DNA from 2 places in the Shewanella sp. SM20 genome. Region 1 is predicted to be linked to the other one. Evidence: riboswitches for the same ligand, from Rfam matches in the RefSeq annotation. Region 1 holds a riboswitch; the other holds the start of a gene.

Region 1 (8,274 bases):
GCAACGACACATAGTCAAAATCGATATCGGGATGCAACCGCAGCGGATCAAAATCCGTGTGATTACTGATCCTTGGGTATACTAATACCCGCACTTTTAAACGGCTGTTAGCGCCTTTAGTCGGCGAGCTTATCAGCGCATCTTCGGCATCGAGATGTAAATCATGCAGATAAGGCAACACACCTAAAACAGGCTTGCTCGTATAAGCTTCAAGCCAATCGAGACCAGATTGCAACAGGCTAATATCACCACGGAAACGGTTGATCACAAAGCCCTTTACCCGCGCCTGTTCAGACTCAGATAACAGCGCCAGCGTCCCGACCAAATGGGCAAATACGCCGCCCTTGTCGATATCGGCAATGATGATCACAGGGCAATCTACGGCTTCGGCAAATCCCATGTTGGCAATATCACCTTCGCGCAGATTGATCTCCGCCGGACTGCCCGCGCCTTCCACCACTATGGTTTGATACTGGGCTGTCAATCGCTCGAAGGACTCCAGCACAGCGCCAAGCGCCATTGCCTTGTAATCCTTAGATTTAGGCCCAAAAAAGGCCGAGGCTTCGAGTGTCGTCAGGGCTTTGCCATGAACGATAATTTGCGCGCCCGTGTCCGAGCTAGGCTTAAGCAGAATGGGATTAAAATCGGTATGGGGCTCAAGATAACAGGCCGCGGCTTGCAAGGCCTGTGCGCGGCCAATCTCGCCGCCATCAATAGTAACAGCGCTATTGAGCGCCATATTTTGCGGCTTAAAGGGCGCAACCTTAATCCCCTGACGGGCGAGCAAACGACAAATGCCTGCGACTAAGGTGCTCTTGCCCGCATCCGATGTAGTGCCCTGCACCATCAAAACTTTTGCGCGACGAGGTGAATTAACAGCAGGCGTATTCACCACAAGATTAGCAGCAAAATGAATAGCTAAAGCGTCAGCGGTATCGAGTGCATTAGCACAGCCTGTGTTGTCTGTGTTTGGAGAGGACATAGGTTTAAAAGGCTTATTCTAGTTTGCAGTCATTAACATAACAGTTCAGTCTAAAAATCACTTAAGTATGCAACTTAAGCTTAAAACGTGGACTGTGCCCAAAGTCTAAAGTGGTTTCAATGCTAAGGGTAAACCAGCGACCACTAAGGTGACATTATCCGCTAAGGTCGCCACAGCTTGATTTAACCAGCCCGCTTCATCGACAAATTGTCGGCTCAACTCACCTAAGGGCACTATGCCAGAACCGACTTCGTTACTGATCAAAATCACCACTCCCTCAAGCTCAACGAGGGAATCCACAAACGCCGTTTTCTCGGCCTGCCAACTCGCATGAGCTTTATCGTCAGAGGTTGAAACGGCAAAGTCAGTCGCATTCCACTCAGTCGGCGCGGGGTCATCATCGATGTTAACGTTCGATGCAAGTAATTGATTCGTTAACCAAAGGGTTAAACAGTCTACTAAAATCACTCGCCCAGGTTTTGCTAACCGTTTTAGCAGTGCAGTGAGGGCGAGCGACTCTTCAAACAATTGCCATTCGATACCATCGTCCGATCGTCCCGCTTGATGCTTGGCGATACGTGTCGCCATTTCATCATCTAGCGCCTGCGCCGTCGCCACATAGCATGCATCGAAGCCGAGCGCAGTGTACTGACGCACTAAGGCTTCGCCGTAGCGACTCTTACCGCTACGGGCGCCGCCTAGGACGAGGTGGATCACAGTATGTTACCCACAACGAGCAATACAAAATAACACACGATTTCAGATATTTGCTGCGCCGCGCCTAAGGTATCACCCGTGTAACCGCCAATCTGGCGTCTAAAGATCACTATGATCAAACGGCGCAGTCCTATCATCACCAATAGCAATGACAATGCCGCTAACCCCTTGAGGAATAACAGCACTAATACGCCGCTGGCGATCAGGATAAGCAGCTCATTAATGCCTTGATGTTGCGATAGCGGCTTAGACTTACTGGTCTCGTCATCGCGGACATACTTTTCGCTAAAAATGATACTGGCTGATACCACACGGCTCACTGTGTGCGCGACGATAAGTGCTGAACCCGCAACGACAGGATCGTACAGGGCCAACTCGACTAGCAACTGCCATTTCAGCAGCAGGGCCAACATCAGCGCCAGTGCGCCATAACTGCCAAGGCGCGAGTCTTTCATGATCCGCAGCTTGTCTTCAGCCGTCCAACCCCCGCCAAAACCGTCGAAGGTATCGGCGAGGCCATCCTCATGGAATCCGCCCGTGAGCAAGACGCCAACCAACATAGCTAAAAGAACAGAAACGCCGGCGGGGAGCCAGTTCTGCGTCAGCCAAAACACTATGGCGCTTAACAAGCCGACCAGAAGACCGACGAGACCGAAATAACGGCTGGCCTTATTCAACTTATCGCTATCGACTTCGACCCACTTAGGCATAGGAATGCGGGTAAAATAGCCCATGGCAACTAAAAATAAATCTATCTCTTTGTGCCAGCTTTCGCGTTCTGACATAAAGCATCCTTAGTGAATTCACACTTGCTGCAAGGTTTAAAATTAAAACGGTTGGCTAAAGGCTATTATTTTAAATAAGTAAAATAAGCGACTTAGCAGAGCACATCATACAACAGCCTCAATCCCCGCATCACTAAAACTCGCCATTTGATTGTAAAAATTTACTGAGGCTTGAATAAGCGGCAATGCCAAGGCCGCCCCCGTACCTTCGCCTAATCTCAGCCCTAGGGATAATAAAGGTTTAGCCTGCAAAAATTCTAACATTCGCAGATGACCTTGCTCATCGGATTGATGGGCAAAAATCAAATAATCACGCACATTGGGGGCGATTTGCACTGCGACTAATGCTGCCGCTGTCGCGATAAAACCGTCCACGACCACCAGCATTTTACGTTCAGCGGCAGCTAACATAGCCCCCGTCATCTGCACAATTTCAAAGCCTCCTAGGCAAGCTAACACTGACTTAGGTCCAGTTAAGGCGCTTTGATGCAGCAATAACGCGAGCTCAATCAGCATCAGTTTACGTTCTAAGGTTTCGCTATTAATGCCCGTACCACGGCCGACACAATCAATCACATCCAGCTGCATAATCGCCGCCATAATGGCCGCAGCAGAGGAGGTATTGCCTATGCCCATTTCACCAAAGGCGACTAAGTTACAACCCGCTTGATGGTGACGTTCAATCAAATCGCGCGCCATAGCAAAGCCTTTATCGACGGTTTCAAGCGCCATTGCTGGCTCTAAATGGATTGCCCCCGTTCCAGCACCAAGACGTTGATCAATAATGCCTTCAACCCCTTCAACTGGCGTTAAAATACCGCAATCGATCACTTCGAGCTTAAAGCCCACCTGCCGACAAAAAACGTTAATCGCCGCGCCGCCATGGGCAAAGTTTTGCACCATTTGGTGAGTCACTTCGCTAGGGGCAATCGACACGCCTTCTGCGGCAATGCCATGATCCCCCGCAAACACTAACATGGTTGGATGGACTATTTTGAGCACATCCGTTTGTGGCTGCTCCGTTTGTTGCAAATCAGTCGCTTGCACGCGGGCAATCTGCAAGGCTAAGGATTCGAGCTGACCTAAGGCACCGGGCGGCTTAGTCTTAAGATCAATTTTCTGCAGAATCACCAGATCCTGCGCTTTACTCACAGGGCTTATTTGAAAAGACACGGCTGACTGAGACATCCACACTCCACTTTGTAATCTACATTAAATAACCACAACGCATCCCGCGTCTATGACGAACATGTCCAATTTTGCATTTCCAATCGCGGGGCAGATATCAACAGAAATGCTGATTATCTCGCCAGTTTGCGCTTGCTAGATGACTCTAGGATTACGCCATGACTCTGCGTTTACGTAAAATCAGCAAAAAGAACATGCTACCTATGGCCGCCGTGATAATGCCCACAGGCAACTCTTGATTGCCAAGTAAACAGCGCGCTAATACATCAATCCACACCATAAATAATCCGCCCACCAGCGCCGTTAATAAAATCGGCTGACGACCGGGAAACAGCATGCGTACTGTATGGGGGATCATTAACCCGACAAAACCGATACCGCCGCAGGTAGCCACCAAAATAGCGGTAATCAAGGAGCAGAGCAGCAACATATTGAGCCGCAGCTTAGGCACATTCACCCCTAAGGTATGCGCCGTTTCATCCCCCGCCTGCAACGCCATGATCTGCCGTTTCATGCCTAAAATAATGAATAAACTCGCACCAATCACTAGTGTCGGCAGTACTAACAAGGACCAACTGGCCTTTGAAAAACTGCCTAAACTCCAAAACAGCACAGAGGCTGTCGCCTGCGGACTGGCGAAATACAGCAGCAGACTCGTTAATGCGCCGAACATAAAGGAGGTCGCCACACCAGAGAGCAACATGCGCTCCACTTGGCTATTGAGCCCAAGCCCAGACAAAGCCAGCACTATTAGCACCGACAAACTCGCACCAATAAAAGCGCCCAAGGGCAAGCTAAACCAAAGCAAACCAGACAAGGCGCCCGAACCGCTAAAAAGCCCAGAATGTGCCGCCATGCCCGCATTATCAAAAAATCCAGAGCCAGTGAATAAGGTCAACATCACCACAGCACCAAAGGACGCGCCAGAGCTAATGCCAAACAAATAGGGATCGGCGAGCGGATTGCGAGTCACGGTTTGCAACACACTGCCCGCCAGTGACAAACCCGCACCCGCCACAAAAGCCAGTAAAATGCGCGGTAGCCTGAGCTCCATCACAATGCGCTCAGTCATGCCATTGGCTTGAGTGAGGTTCGTCGCCTTATTGATAAATACTTGAATAACATCCGTAAAACTGATGTTCGCCGCACCAAAACTCGTCGCGGCAATAGGCGTTATCAAAGTGATGACACCTAATACGAGCAGCATCAGTTGTTGTCTCGTCAACGGTGTCACGATACGTCCCAAATATGAGATGAAATATTGTTTACTCCCCTGAGTCATCCACCCTCGCCTCGCTCGTTCAGGCCATGATCTATATGGTGGTAACCATAAAAATAGCTGATTAAGGGCTTTTTATGTTGTGGATGGGGCGATACCTGAGCACACACGCCAAACACATCGCCAATTCGCGCCTCGGTTAATACTTCGGTTGGCGTCCCCATAGCGCTGACTTCCCCGTTATGGATCAACAACAAACTGTCGCACAGGGCACTGGCTAAATTAAGATCATGAATAGAGGCAATCACGCTGATGCCAAGACTACGCACCAATTCGAGGATTTGAATTTGATAGCGCACATCGAGGTGGTTCGTTGGCTCATCGAGGATTAAAAGCTGCGGCTGCTGCACTATGGCGCGGGCAATTAAGGCGCGTTGCTTTTCACCGCCAGATAAGTGCTCATATTGTTGGTGCATCTTATGGCTCAAGCCGACTTTCTCTAAAGCCTTAGCAATACGCTCAGTATCACAGCTCGAATTGGTATCGAACATGCCCTTGTGGGGCGTTAAGCCCATGCTGACCAATTGCTCTGTGGTGAGGTCAAAATAGTGCGGTGTATCCTGCTGCACTACGGCAACGCGACAGGCAAACGCCTTGGGCGACAAACGCTCAATATCTTGATCAAAAAGGGTAATTTTGCCCTGAGTCGGGCGAACAAACCGATACAAACATCGCAACAAGCTAGACTTGCCCGCACCGTTAGGGCCAATCAACCCCAGCATCTGCCCCGTTGGCAGCGTAAAGTTAATATTGGAAAGAATGGTTTTGCCATCGATACACCAGCTCAACTGGCTCACATTGAGCGCGACTGACGGGCTCAATGACGGGTTAGTGTCACTATCATTCACATTCACGGGGCTATTAGTTTGGATTGCGGAAAGTTTCACCTAAGCGGCGCTCCTATCGAGTCCAAACCTGTATAAAAAAAGGTTGTGCACATTGTCATCTGCTCCCTCGAGTCACCCGCTCGAGAACTAAGGCTGCACGCAGCGATAACAGAAATAGGCAGGTCTCCTGACTCGTAGGGAAGAAGATTCGAGATCTTTTTCACTACTCACAGTTGCGGGCACAGTTCGGGCTGACTGACGAGCAGCTCCCCGATTCCCTATTATATTTGGGTTGATATGCTCTTTGTTAACAACGCCACTGTGAATAAAAACAACGGAGCGATTCGAACAAAGAGAGTCTATTCCCAACACCTATTTCTGCGACGTTATCACTCATTGCGCATGTAATACGCTATCTCGTTCAAACGTCAGGGAAAAGCATTATCCTACATCTATCCTATTAGGCAATGCTGTTTAAATCAGAATATTTTCATGTCAGCTTATTCTCGCCAAACAATCACGCCTACACCATAACTCCTAGGTCGTGAAATAAGGCCTCAACACCTGCGCCCACTCGGCCAAGCTAAACGCCAATAGCAGGCACCCAGTTCATCTTGCAGCACATTAATGCTCACCACGGCCGCCACGGGTAAATCGAGTTGACTATAAAACCCCACCGCCCGTTCAACCCCTAAGGCACGCGCCATTAAGTGACGGATCACCCCGCCGTGGGTCACGACCCACACTTGAGTGGCTGGCATATTGTCACAGTTTTCATTAACGGTACTGTTTTCATTACCCATTTTATGTGAGTCAAGGGTCAATCGTTCAAACTCAGCGGCGAGTATCTGGTCAATCGTCCCATTCACCCGCGACTCAAAACTTGCCATAGTTTCACCATTGGGTGGCGGAGTTTGCCAAGGGTTTTGCCAATAGGCCGCTAAACGTTCGCCCTCTTGCTGATACAGCTCATCGAGTCGACGACCGTCCCAATCACCAAAATCAATTTCCTGTAAACCCGACAAAAACTGCGCCTGCAATGGCCTTGACTCAGATACCAGCGCCGCCGTCGAATGCAATTCGGCGGCAAAGGCTTGGGCAAATTCGGCGCAGCGGCGTGAAGTCGAACTGTAAATCGCGCTACAGGTACTTGCCTGCGCCTCAACCGCTGCCGACATTTGCTGCCAGCCCTTTTCGCTTAAAGGCACATCCACACGGCCGCGTAAAATGGCGCCGCCTTCACACTCACCGTGGCGCAACAATAACAATCGAACTTGTTTCATATATGCCTTTTTAGTTAGGGACTAGATACTAAGAACTAAAGCCGAGGGCCTAAATTCTTGATTCTCGATTCTCGCTCCTAATGCCTTTGACTTTCATCTTGCCCTGACAATCATAAGTCGCGTATTATGGACGTCTATACGTTTAAATGTCCAAAACAAATTTTTAAGAACAAGTATTCAAAAAATGTCGGCTGACGACAATAAAATGCACTTAGCATAACAATGGCCGATTTTTGGACTTAACTTAGCTGTATTTAAGGTAATTATTTATGACGATACCCTCTACCAAAGCCGGCCAGATATTGGCAGACATACGCAAACAGCTTGCAGAGCGCATTCTGATCTTAGACGGTGCCATGGGCACTATGATCCAAGGCTACAAGCTGGAAGAAGAGGACTATCGCGGCGAACGCTTTAAAGATTGGCACACTGACGTCAAAGGCAACAACGATTTATTGGTGTTGTCGCAACCCCACATCATCAAACAGATTCACACCGACTACTTAAACGCCGGTGCCGACATCATTGAAACCAACACCTTTAATGCTACTACTATTGCCATGGCCGACTACGACATGCAGTCGCTGTCCGCCGAAATTAACTTAGTCGGCGCGCGCCTCGCCCGTGAAGCCTGTGATGAAGCCTTTGCTGCCACAGGCATTCCACGCTACGTCGCCGGTGTGTTAGGCCCCACTAACCGTACGTGTTCGATTAGCCCTGATGTGAACGACCCTGGCTATCGCAACGTCAGCTTCGATGAGTTAGTGACTGCTTACAAAGAATCTACTAAGGCGCTGATTGAAGGCGGCGCGGATATCATTATGGTCGAGACCATATTCGATACCTTAAACGCCAAAGCCGCGCTGTTCGCAATTGAATCCGTATTCGATGACTTATTTGGTCAGCATTCTAAAGACAGATTGCCGATCATGATTTCGGGCACCATTACCGATGCCTCTGGCCGCACACTGACTGGCCAAACGACCGAAGCCTTTTACAATTCCCTTCGTCATATCAAGCCCTTATCTATCGGTCTTAACTGTGCACTTGGGCCAAAAGAATTGCGCCCCTATGTGGAAGAATTATCCCGCATCAGCGAGTGTTATGTGTCGGCGCATCCGAATGCAGGCCTGCCGAACGAGTTTGGCGGTTACGATGAAACCCCAGAGGATATGGCGAACGTGATCGAAGATTGGGCGCGCGAAGGCATGCT
Region 2 (8,274 bases), on a different contig from region 1:
CTCATTAATATTTAGAAGCGGTAGCCCACAGTGAAACGAATATCGCGACCTCGACCAGAATAGTAACTATCCCCCCAATCGCCACCGTAATAACCTGCGCTAACATAATCTTTATCGAATACATTATCGATACGCAGACTGGCAAGCCAAGCATCACGATTATAATTCAAGGCTAAATTACCAAGCACGTAACTTGCTAGCTTATCACCTTGATTAGCGTTATCGCCTTCGATAAAACGATCCCCCGTGTAGATAGCTTCGGCAAATACTTGGAAATGCTCAGCAAAATCCATGCTGACATAACCGCGTCCCGTGTGTTTTGCCACCCAAGACAGCTCTTTGCCATCGTTAGCACCATCGGTAAATTCGGCGTCGGTATAGTTATATTCCAGCCCTAGCTGCAGCGCTTTAGTGATCTGCCAATCCCAATCGGCACCCGTGCCATAACGACGAGAAGCGTCGGCATTTACGTTTGCACCGTTGAAATTTCCACCTATGGGTTTAACTGCACTCGAGTCATAAACAATTTCATCCTCTAAATCGAGACGATATAGGCTGACTCGCAGGGTTTGACTAGCGACAGCCCAATCCCAACCCGCCTCATAGGAACGGCCTGTTTGCGGCTTTAAGCCAAATACGCCCGGCGATGTATAAGCTTGCTCATCCACTTTGGCAAAACGGAAGTTATCATCAGCGCGCACATAGAGTCTGTGCTCCGCAGTTGGGCGGTAATTTAAACCCAGTTCGAATGCGTGGGCATTTTCGTCTAAATCCATGCCATTAGGATAGACATTGCCATCGACTAACTCGTCGGTCACACGCGCATAACGGCCACCCACAACGTAACTTAAAGTATGGCTTAAAGGCACTGTAGCTTGTAGATAGGCGCTTTGCATTTGCTGCACATTACTGCGCGCCATAGTGTCAAAATCAGCCTTACCACGGCTGATATCTAAGCCAGTCACTAGGTTTAGCTCGCCTTGACGCGTACTGTAATTCGCTAACGCTTTAGGGCTAAACATTAACAGTGAGCGTGTGTTATGGCTGTTCGCCCCCCAATTAAGAGAAGACACTAAGGTATCGCTGTAATCTAAATCCGCCGCCAGCGCCCAGTTTTGATTAAGCTGATGCTGGTAACCCGTTCGCGCCGCAGTGGTCATCTCGTGGGCATACTCTACCTTATTTGATGAAGCACGGGGATCGTCTTTAAATTGCTTTTCAGTAAGCGAGCCCGGATTTTCACGATCGTTATCGTAGTAGCTGGTTTCAACAAAGAACGAGTCTGTGGCTGTTTTATATTGAATGCGGCCAAGAATAGAGCCGGTTTCGTTGGCATTATGCTGGCGATAGTTGTCACCTTGGTTGTAACTACCGGTGAAAAAGTAACGCCAATCTTTGTTGATCGCGCCAGACACATCACCACGACCTTCATAGGTATCAAAACTGCCGCCGGATAACTGCACGCTGCCGCCAGTATTTTCAGGGGACTTAGTGACAATATTAATCACCCCGCCCACGGCTTGATCGCCATAAAGTACACCTGCACTACCCGATAAAATTTCAATACGATCCACTTGATTAAGCGGAATGGCATTAAGGCTAGGCGCTGCGATATCGATATTATTGAGACGACGACCATCAAGTAAAATCAGCGTGTTATTAACGGCAGTGCTGGCGCTAAAACCGCGCATCGCAAAGCTAGTTCCAATATTGTTATCCGAAATTTGAATACCGCTTTGACCGCGTAAGACGTCGGTCAAATTAGTCGCGCCACTCATTTCAATTGCCGCGGCATCAATCACATTCACATTGGCGGCAATATTTAACGGGGTCTTATCAGAGCGGCCGATCACGACAAGATGCTCGTCGACTTTAGCTGTGCTGGTATCGTCAGCCGCCACAGCGGGCGCGATAATTGAAAAACTGCATAGGCTGCCGATCAGCAGCGCGATTTTTGTTGGATTTGTTCCCATTTTACCTTTAACTCCTGCAAGGAAAACGGGGCATTGACGCCACGATACCGTTAATTCAGTCGTAAATACTGACGGTGATTATCGCATTTTGAGATCTGCCCACCGAAATCTCAAAAACACCTTTAGGGCCGGTCTCCGGACTTAGGCTATGTTAATCCATTAAAAGTTAGATTAACGCGAGACTGACCTTTCACATTCTGACTTTCGGGTTCAGTCTTGAACACACCAATCAAACGCGGTCTTCTCTCACCTTTTACCGTTGCGGGGGCAGTGCCAGAATTTCACTGGCTTCCCGATTATCTCACGACACTATCATCGTAAGCACCACAGAAGGTTGACTCAAAATTAGGTTAAAAGGGCGTACAACCTGTTAACGCCCAACAAGGCTCAGGGCATATCAGACCTGAGCGCGCGCATTATAGACGTCTATACGGATGAAAGTCCATTAATCTCAGATTAGCGAGAAAACTCACATGAGCTAGAAAACACCATCCCAGTTTTTTGCCGCAGGTTTTGGTCTGTCTTTGCTCAAAATCGCCTGACGCTGCTCAGGGGTTTCACATTGGGCAACGGGGGTAAAATCCAGCGGTTTAATCACTAACGAGTCAGCAGGTTGCACTGGCGACTTGTCGAACATTGGCAAATTCATCGACCAAGAGACCAACTCCCCCTTTTCGCTGATGCCAACATAACCGTCATTTGCGCCATCTAACCAAGTAAGGCGCGGAATACGTGCAATCAACTTCTCCACATTTTCACGGTTGGCGCGATAACCAACAGGCACCACTTTGCCATCGGGACGCGTAAACACAAAGGAGGCTGGCCCTCGAGTAATGACGCTGCCTTCCTGCCAATATTTATCAAGAATCTCTTGGGCATAGTGAAACCCAAACATATGAGCGTAATCAGTATCGTCGGCCACTATTTGCGGCACGGCCTTATCCCGCAGTAATAAAAAGCCTGAGCCAATGCTGATAATCTCTTTTACCCCTGTGATATCGGTTTTTTTAATCCAATCGACACCACAGTTAATCCCATCGCCCCAAAAATGCGCATCCCCCGTAGGGCTTAAAATCGCAAAGGCACAATTGTTTGCCGTCATACTCGCCACATCCTTTAAGGCGCTGCGGATCGAGTAAGCATCACTGCGCCAACCCCAACTCACCACAGTGCCGTCCTTTTTCAAGGCGGCATAGGTGTGTTGAAAATATTCGATCTTCGCTACATCCGTAAGCTGCGGGAGTAACTTTTTCATATTGGTCGACTCTTCAACCTGCCCCCAAATCACAGCACTGCCCTCTTTTTTGAGGGCGACAAAACTGCGACCTCTGGCAAAGATATCGACAACATCAACTAATTGATCCTGCACATGTAAGCTATTGCCGCCGTAGGGGCCATAACCCCAAGTATGCACCTTGCCATTGGCATCAAGGGCGGCAATGGCCTCTTGATTGGTGAACAACTTGGTAATATTGGTCATGCGGTTTTGTAGGGCTTTGTCGAGGCTATATTTCCCCGCATTGCCCCAGTACACCACAGTGCCATCTTGACGTAACGCGGCAAACCCATCCTTGACTGGGACGATTTGCTTAACTTGCTTAAGCTGCTCCGTCACCTCCCGGCTATCACCGCCAGCATAACTGTCACCCCAAGTGATCACCTCACCAGATTGTGTTAACGCCGCAAAGGCCGAACTGTTGGTGACCACAGTCTCGACTGCGGGTAAATCACAGGGAATATGGCGATACTGTGGACTCGGATTTTCCTTAAATTGGATGAGTTTACCGTTATCAAACTGCAATAAGGATTCCTTATCATTTTCGAACACGGTTAAGGGTTTCGGCTGACTACAAGCCGTTAATTGCAGGGCGATTAAAACTGACACGAATGCCAAAGGGCGAGGAATTGAATAAGACTGCATAACTTATTTCCTTGTCGTTGCTGAAAACGTGAGTTGCTGAATATGTTGCGCTACTTTATCCGATAATGACTCGATTATCGGCCTCAATGCGCGCTGAAAACCATGATTCATATCTAACCGAGACAATAGTGCTTGTGCATGTTTATCAGTGGTCTGCGCGCTATCAAGGCTGAGGGTTTGAAGCGCCATCGTCTGGCCAAATGCCGCTAAAATCACCGCTTGCACAGGGCTAACACTTGGCTCCGGCGCGCTACGCGTATCATCGAGCACCCATTTAACTAACCAAAGTAAATATTCGATACGGGCTGCAAGGTCGACACTGCATTTTTTTTCATCCTCCAAGCCAAAACTGAGCTCCTTGGCATAACAAAGTGCCTCCAATGCCTTGAGCTTTTCTGCCGATAATGTCAGTGCAAAAGGGAGCTGCGCAGTGCGAGTCATCAGCACAAAGGTTGCCAAGGTTCTTGCTGTTAAGGCTTGATTGCAACGGGCTAACATCGCGAGCGCTAAGTCGTGAAACCCTAATGAAATCAAGCGATAAAAGCTAATCATCACAATAGTTTCATCTATCGATTCCAGCTGTTTTTTGCTTGGTGCAGATTGCATTTGGGCAAATAAGGCAACAAAACTTGGGTATAACTCAGGGCAATGGCCAATATGGTCGGCCGCTTCCCATACCAGAATATTAGCGGCTGGGTGGCGCCTGTAGGTTTCAAGCAAATTGATAATTCCAACGTAATCTTGCTGATCCCCTAAACGCTTGAGTATTGGGATATAACGAGACTCAGCCCAGCAAATTCTTAAAGGAGTCGAACAGAAATAGCCCACCAGCAAACCCAATAATAAGCTTGCAGTACCAAAGGCAAAGTCCCACTTGGCGAGATCGCGGGTTAATTTAAGGTCTGCACTTGCACGGGTTGGTGCATCAGGAAGGTAGCTCACAGCACTTTGCGCATAATGGGGCCCTAATGCCCACGGCGTATCACCCTGCGGCGGAGCTAATTGATAAGTCGCACGGCAATCAACACCATCAAGCCCCCACTGACGAATCACCTCGCCCTCGGCGGTGTGATATTCCACTAAGCAAACCAATCTTTGGCGAGAAATGCCGTTCGAACCTCGTTCACTCCGATACTCAGTTTCAATCACCCGGCCAATGGCAACATCGCCACGCACTTCAAGCTGATTGACCAAATACCACTTTTGCCATCCTTCAGTGATAAAAAAGGCCGCAAGACTCAAGATTAAAATGGGAGGTAAGGTAAACAAGAGTACTTCGAGCCCCCCCCAACCTCGCTCGGGTGCGCTAGAGGTTAACTTACTGCGATTAATCAACACGCCAAAACGTCCTTATCATTCCATGATGCTTAAGCATTAAATGAATTTTGTTTGTGCCTACAGCGGGGCGCAATTTTAGCAGCTTATTGATAAAAATCAGAAAAAGCTCACAGTTTACTGTAAAGACACCATCACACTCATCGCCCCCCCGCTTGAACATGCTATTCTAAGCCCCCATCACCGCTGTTTAAAGGAGTAACAGTATGACTCGCCCTATTATTCTGGATTGCGATCCCGGCCATGACGACGCTATTGCGCTCATTTTAGCTCTCGCCCATCCAGAGCTGGTTCCACTGGCCGTCACCACCAGCGCCGGTAACCAAACGCCGGATAAAACGCTCAATAATGCCCTGCGGATCTTAACCTTATTAAATCGCAGTGATATTCCTGTCGCTGGCGGCGCAGTCAAGCCATTAGCTCGCGAATTAATCATTGCCGACAATGTCCATGGTGAAACCGGACTCGACGGCCCTGCATTGCCTAATCCAAGTTTTAGCCCTCAAGCCATTACCGCAGTTGAATTAATGGCGCAGCAAATTCGCCAAAGTCATCAGCCAGTAACCTTAATTCCCACAGGGCCGCTGACTAACATCGCCCTTTTACTGGCGAGTCATAGCGAGTTACACGATAAAATTGAGCGCATAGTGCTAATGGGCGGCGCAGCCGGTGTCGGTAATTGGACCCCAGCCGCCGAGTTTAATATTTTTGTCGACCCCGAAGCCGCCGATATTGTCTTTAAATCCGGTATTCCCATCACTATGTGTGGGCTCGATGTGACTCATCAGGCACAAATCATGGATGAAGACATAGAACGCATTCGCGCGATTCAAAATCCAATTGCTCAGTGTGTCGCCGAATTATTGGATTTCTTTATGATTTACCACAGAGATCCTAAATGGGGCTTTATTGGTGCGCCATTGCACGACCCCTGCACTATCGCTTGGTTGCTTAAACCTGAGCTATTTGAGGCGCAAGATTGCTGGGTAAGTATTGAAACCCAAAGTGAGTTGACTTTAGGCATGACAGTGGTCGATCGCTATCAGCTAACAGGTAAAGCCGCCAATGCGACAGTGCTGTTTGGGATCGATAGGCAAGGCTTTGTCGATTTACTGGTAGACAGTTTACGCGTCTATGATGCAACTTATCTCAATCGCAGATAAAAATGACAGTGAGTCTTCTATGAGCCAGATACTCGTTATCGGCAGTGCAAATGCCGACCATGTGATGAAATTTGAGTACCTGCCCGCTGCAGGGCAAACCTTAATGAGCCGAGATTACCGCCTCGAACAGGGCGGCAAAGGGGCCAATCAAGCCGTCGCCTGCGCGCGCTTAGCCAAATCAGGTTCACGCACTGATTTTATCTGCCATCTCGGCCAAGACAGTATCGGCGATGATATGCGTCAAAGCTGGATGAAAGATGGCATCAGCGCGGAAGGGATCCGCCAAATAGCCGGACTGAGCACTGGCACTGCCATGATTTTTATCGGTGATAACGGTGAGAATACGATTGGCGTTGCCGCAGGTGCTAACGCCAGCCTTTCACCCGATGACTTAGAAGCTCATTACGCCCTATTTGCTAATGCTGAGTACTTATTAACACAATTAGAAACGCCCGCTGCCACAGTGGCAAAGGCGCTGCAAATAGCCAAGAATCTTGGCGTGACGACTGTACTAAATCCCGCTCCAGCGACGGCACTTGGCCAAGATGTACTCAAGTGGGTAGATATTATTACCCCCAATGAAACCGAAGCAGAAGCCTTAACGGGAGTTGAGATCAACCATCTTGATGATGCACACATGGCAGCGCAACTTCTCCACCAGCAGGGAGTAAAGATTGTGGTCATCACCTTAGGTAGCCGTGGCGCATATATCAGTAGCCCAGGTTTTAATGGGCTAATACCTGCGTTTGAAGTGCAGGCCATAGACACAGTCGCCGCAGGAGATACCTTCAATGGCGCCTTAGCTGTGGGCTTAAGCGAGGGCATGTCGATTACTGCAGCCGTGGGATTTGCCAATGCAGCCAGTGCAATTACTGTCACTCGCCCAGGTGCACAACGTGCGATTCCCTATCGACAGGAGCTTTCGTACTAAAAACGTAAGAAGTTCAGAAGTAGACGCCCTGCGTTAGAACCTACAAATTATCATTTATAAATCAAACATATAAATAATAACTTCTGAGTACTTAGTTCACTCCAACTAAGTACTCACCTATGTTTACCGCTAACAATTTTGCCGCCAATAACGATGCAAGCTTTCAACCGAAAGTTGCATATACATAATTTACACGCTGATTTCATTCCCATTTAATGAAGATTGCTTATGCTGGCAGGTGCATGTCCGAGTCAAAACGGCTCGGCTACCCTTGTTCAAATAAGGAAGTACCAGATGAAAGCAAAAAGCACAGCTTTACGTAACGTGACCAGCACTAGCCTAATCGGCCTAGGATTATTATTCGCTAGCCAAGCGAGTGCCAACGAATGTGAACTGAAAATTGCCGCCACTGATGCAATGCAATTTGACACTAAAGAGCTGTCTGTACCTGCAAGCTGTAAAGAAGTGACCTTAACCTTAACCCACTCAGGCACCTTGCCAAAAGCAGCAATGGGCCATAACTGGGTATTAACTAAGGCAGCCGATATGTCAGCCGTAGCGACCGAAGGCATGAGTGCCGGTCCTGATGCAGCCTATGTCAAAGCCGGTGATACGCGCGTTATCGCACACACAGATTTAGTGGGCGGTGGCGAATCAACGTCGATCACCTTTAGCACTGCCGGTATGAGCGCTACCGAAGCCTACCAATTTTTCTGCAGCTTCCCAGGTCACTGGGCGATTATGCAAGGCAGTTTCAAGTTAAAAGCTTAAGGTGAATGGCTTAGCCTAATGTTAAGTGATAAAAACAAAAAAAGCGGATCTTAGGATCCGCTTTTACATTTCAGCCATTGCATTTAGCCGCACTAATCCATCATGGTCTTGGTTGGATGACTAATGGCGCAAAGCTCGTCATCGCATTACCGTTAGCGCCGTTCAAGTTGGGATAGTCCC

Evidence for each region. A riboswitch is a leader RNA that binds a small molecule or an ion and turns the genes downstream of it on or off. The one in region 1 is predicted to bind cobalamin.
Region 2: it holds a riboswitch for cobalamin, as region 1 does, so the genes downstream of both, L5M18_RS11315 (TonB-dependent receptor) here and L5M18_RS19215 (ABC transporter ATP-binding protein) in region 1, are expected to answer to the same signal.

What each region holds. Positions count from the first base shown of each region.
Region 1 covers NZ_JAKKRK010000057.1:5,783-14,056, reverse strand. The annotation lists gene L5M18_RS19240 (cobyric acid synthase) at 1-982, opposite strand, end outside; gene cobU (bifunctional adenosylcobinamide kinase/adenosylcobinamide-phosphate guanylyltransferase) at 1,088-1,699, opposite strand; gene L5M18_RS19230 (adenosylcobinamide-GDP ribazoletransferase) at 1,696-2,484, opposite strand; gene cobT (nicotinate-nucleotide--dimethylbenzimidazole phosphoribosyltransferase) at 2,590-3,672, opposite strand; gene L5M18_RS19220 (FecCD family ABC transporter permease) at 3,824-4,954, opposite strand; gene L5M18_RS19215 (ABC transporter ATP-binding protein) at 4,951-5,838, opposite strand; cobalamin riboswitch at 5,938-6,114, opposite strand; gene L5M18_RS19210 (histidine phosphatase family protein) at 6,336-7,061, opposite strand; gene metH (methionine synthase) at 7,331-8,274, shown strand, end outside.
Region 2 covers NZ_JAKKRK010000023.1:36,669-44,942, forward strand. The annotation lists gene L5M18_RS11315 (TonB-dependent receptor) at 12-1,973, opposite strand; cobalamin riboswitch at 2,082-2,317, opposite strand; gene L5M18_RS11320 (hypothetical protein) at 2,452-3,894, opposite strand; gene L5M18_RS11325 (hypothetical protein) at 3,898-5,232, opposite strand; gene rihA (pyrimidine-specific ribonucleoside hydrolase RihA) at 5,436-6,392, shown strand; gene rbsK (ribokinase) at 6,412-7,323, shown strand; gene azu (azurin) at 7,618-8,094, shown strand; gene L5M18_RS11345 (DUF3103 domain-containing protein) at 8,195-8,274, opposite strand, start outside.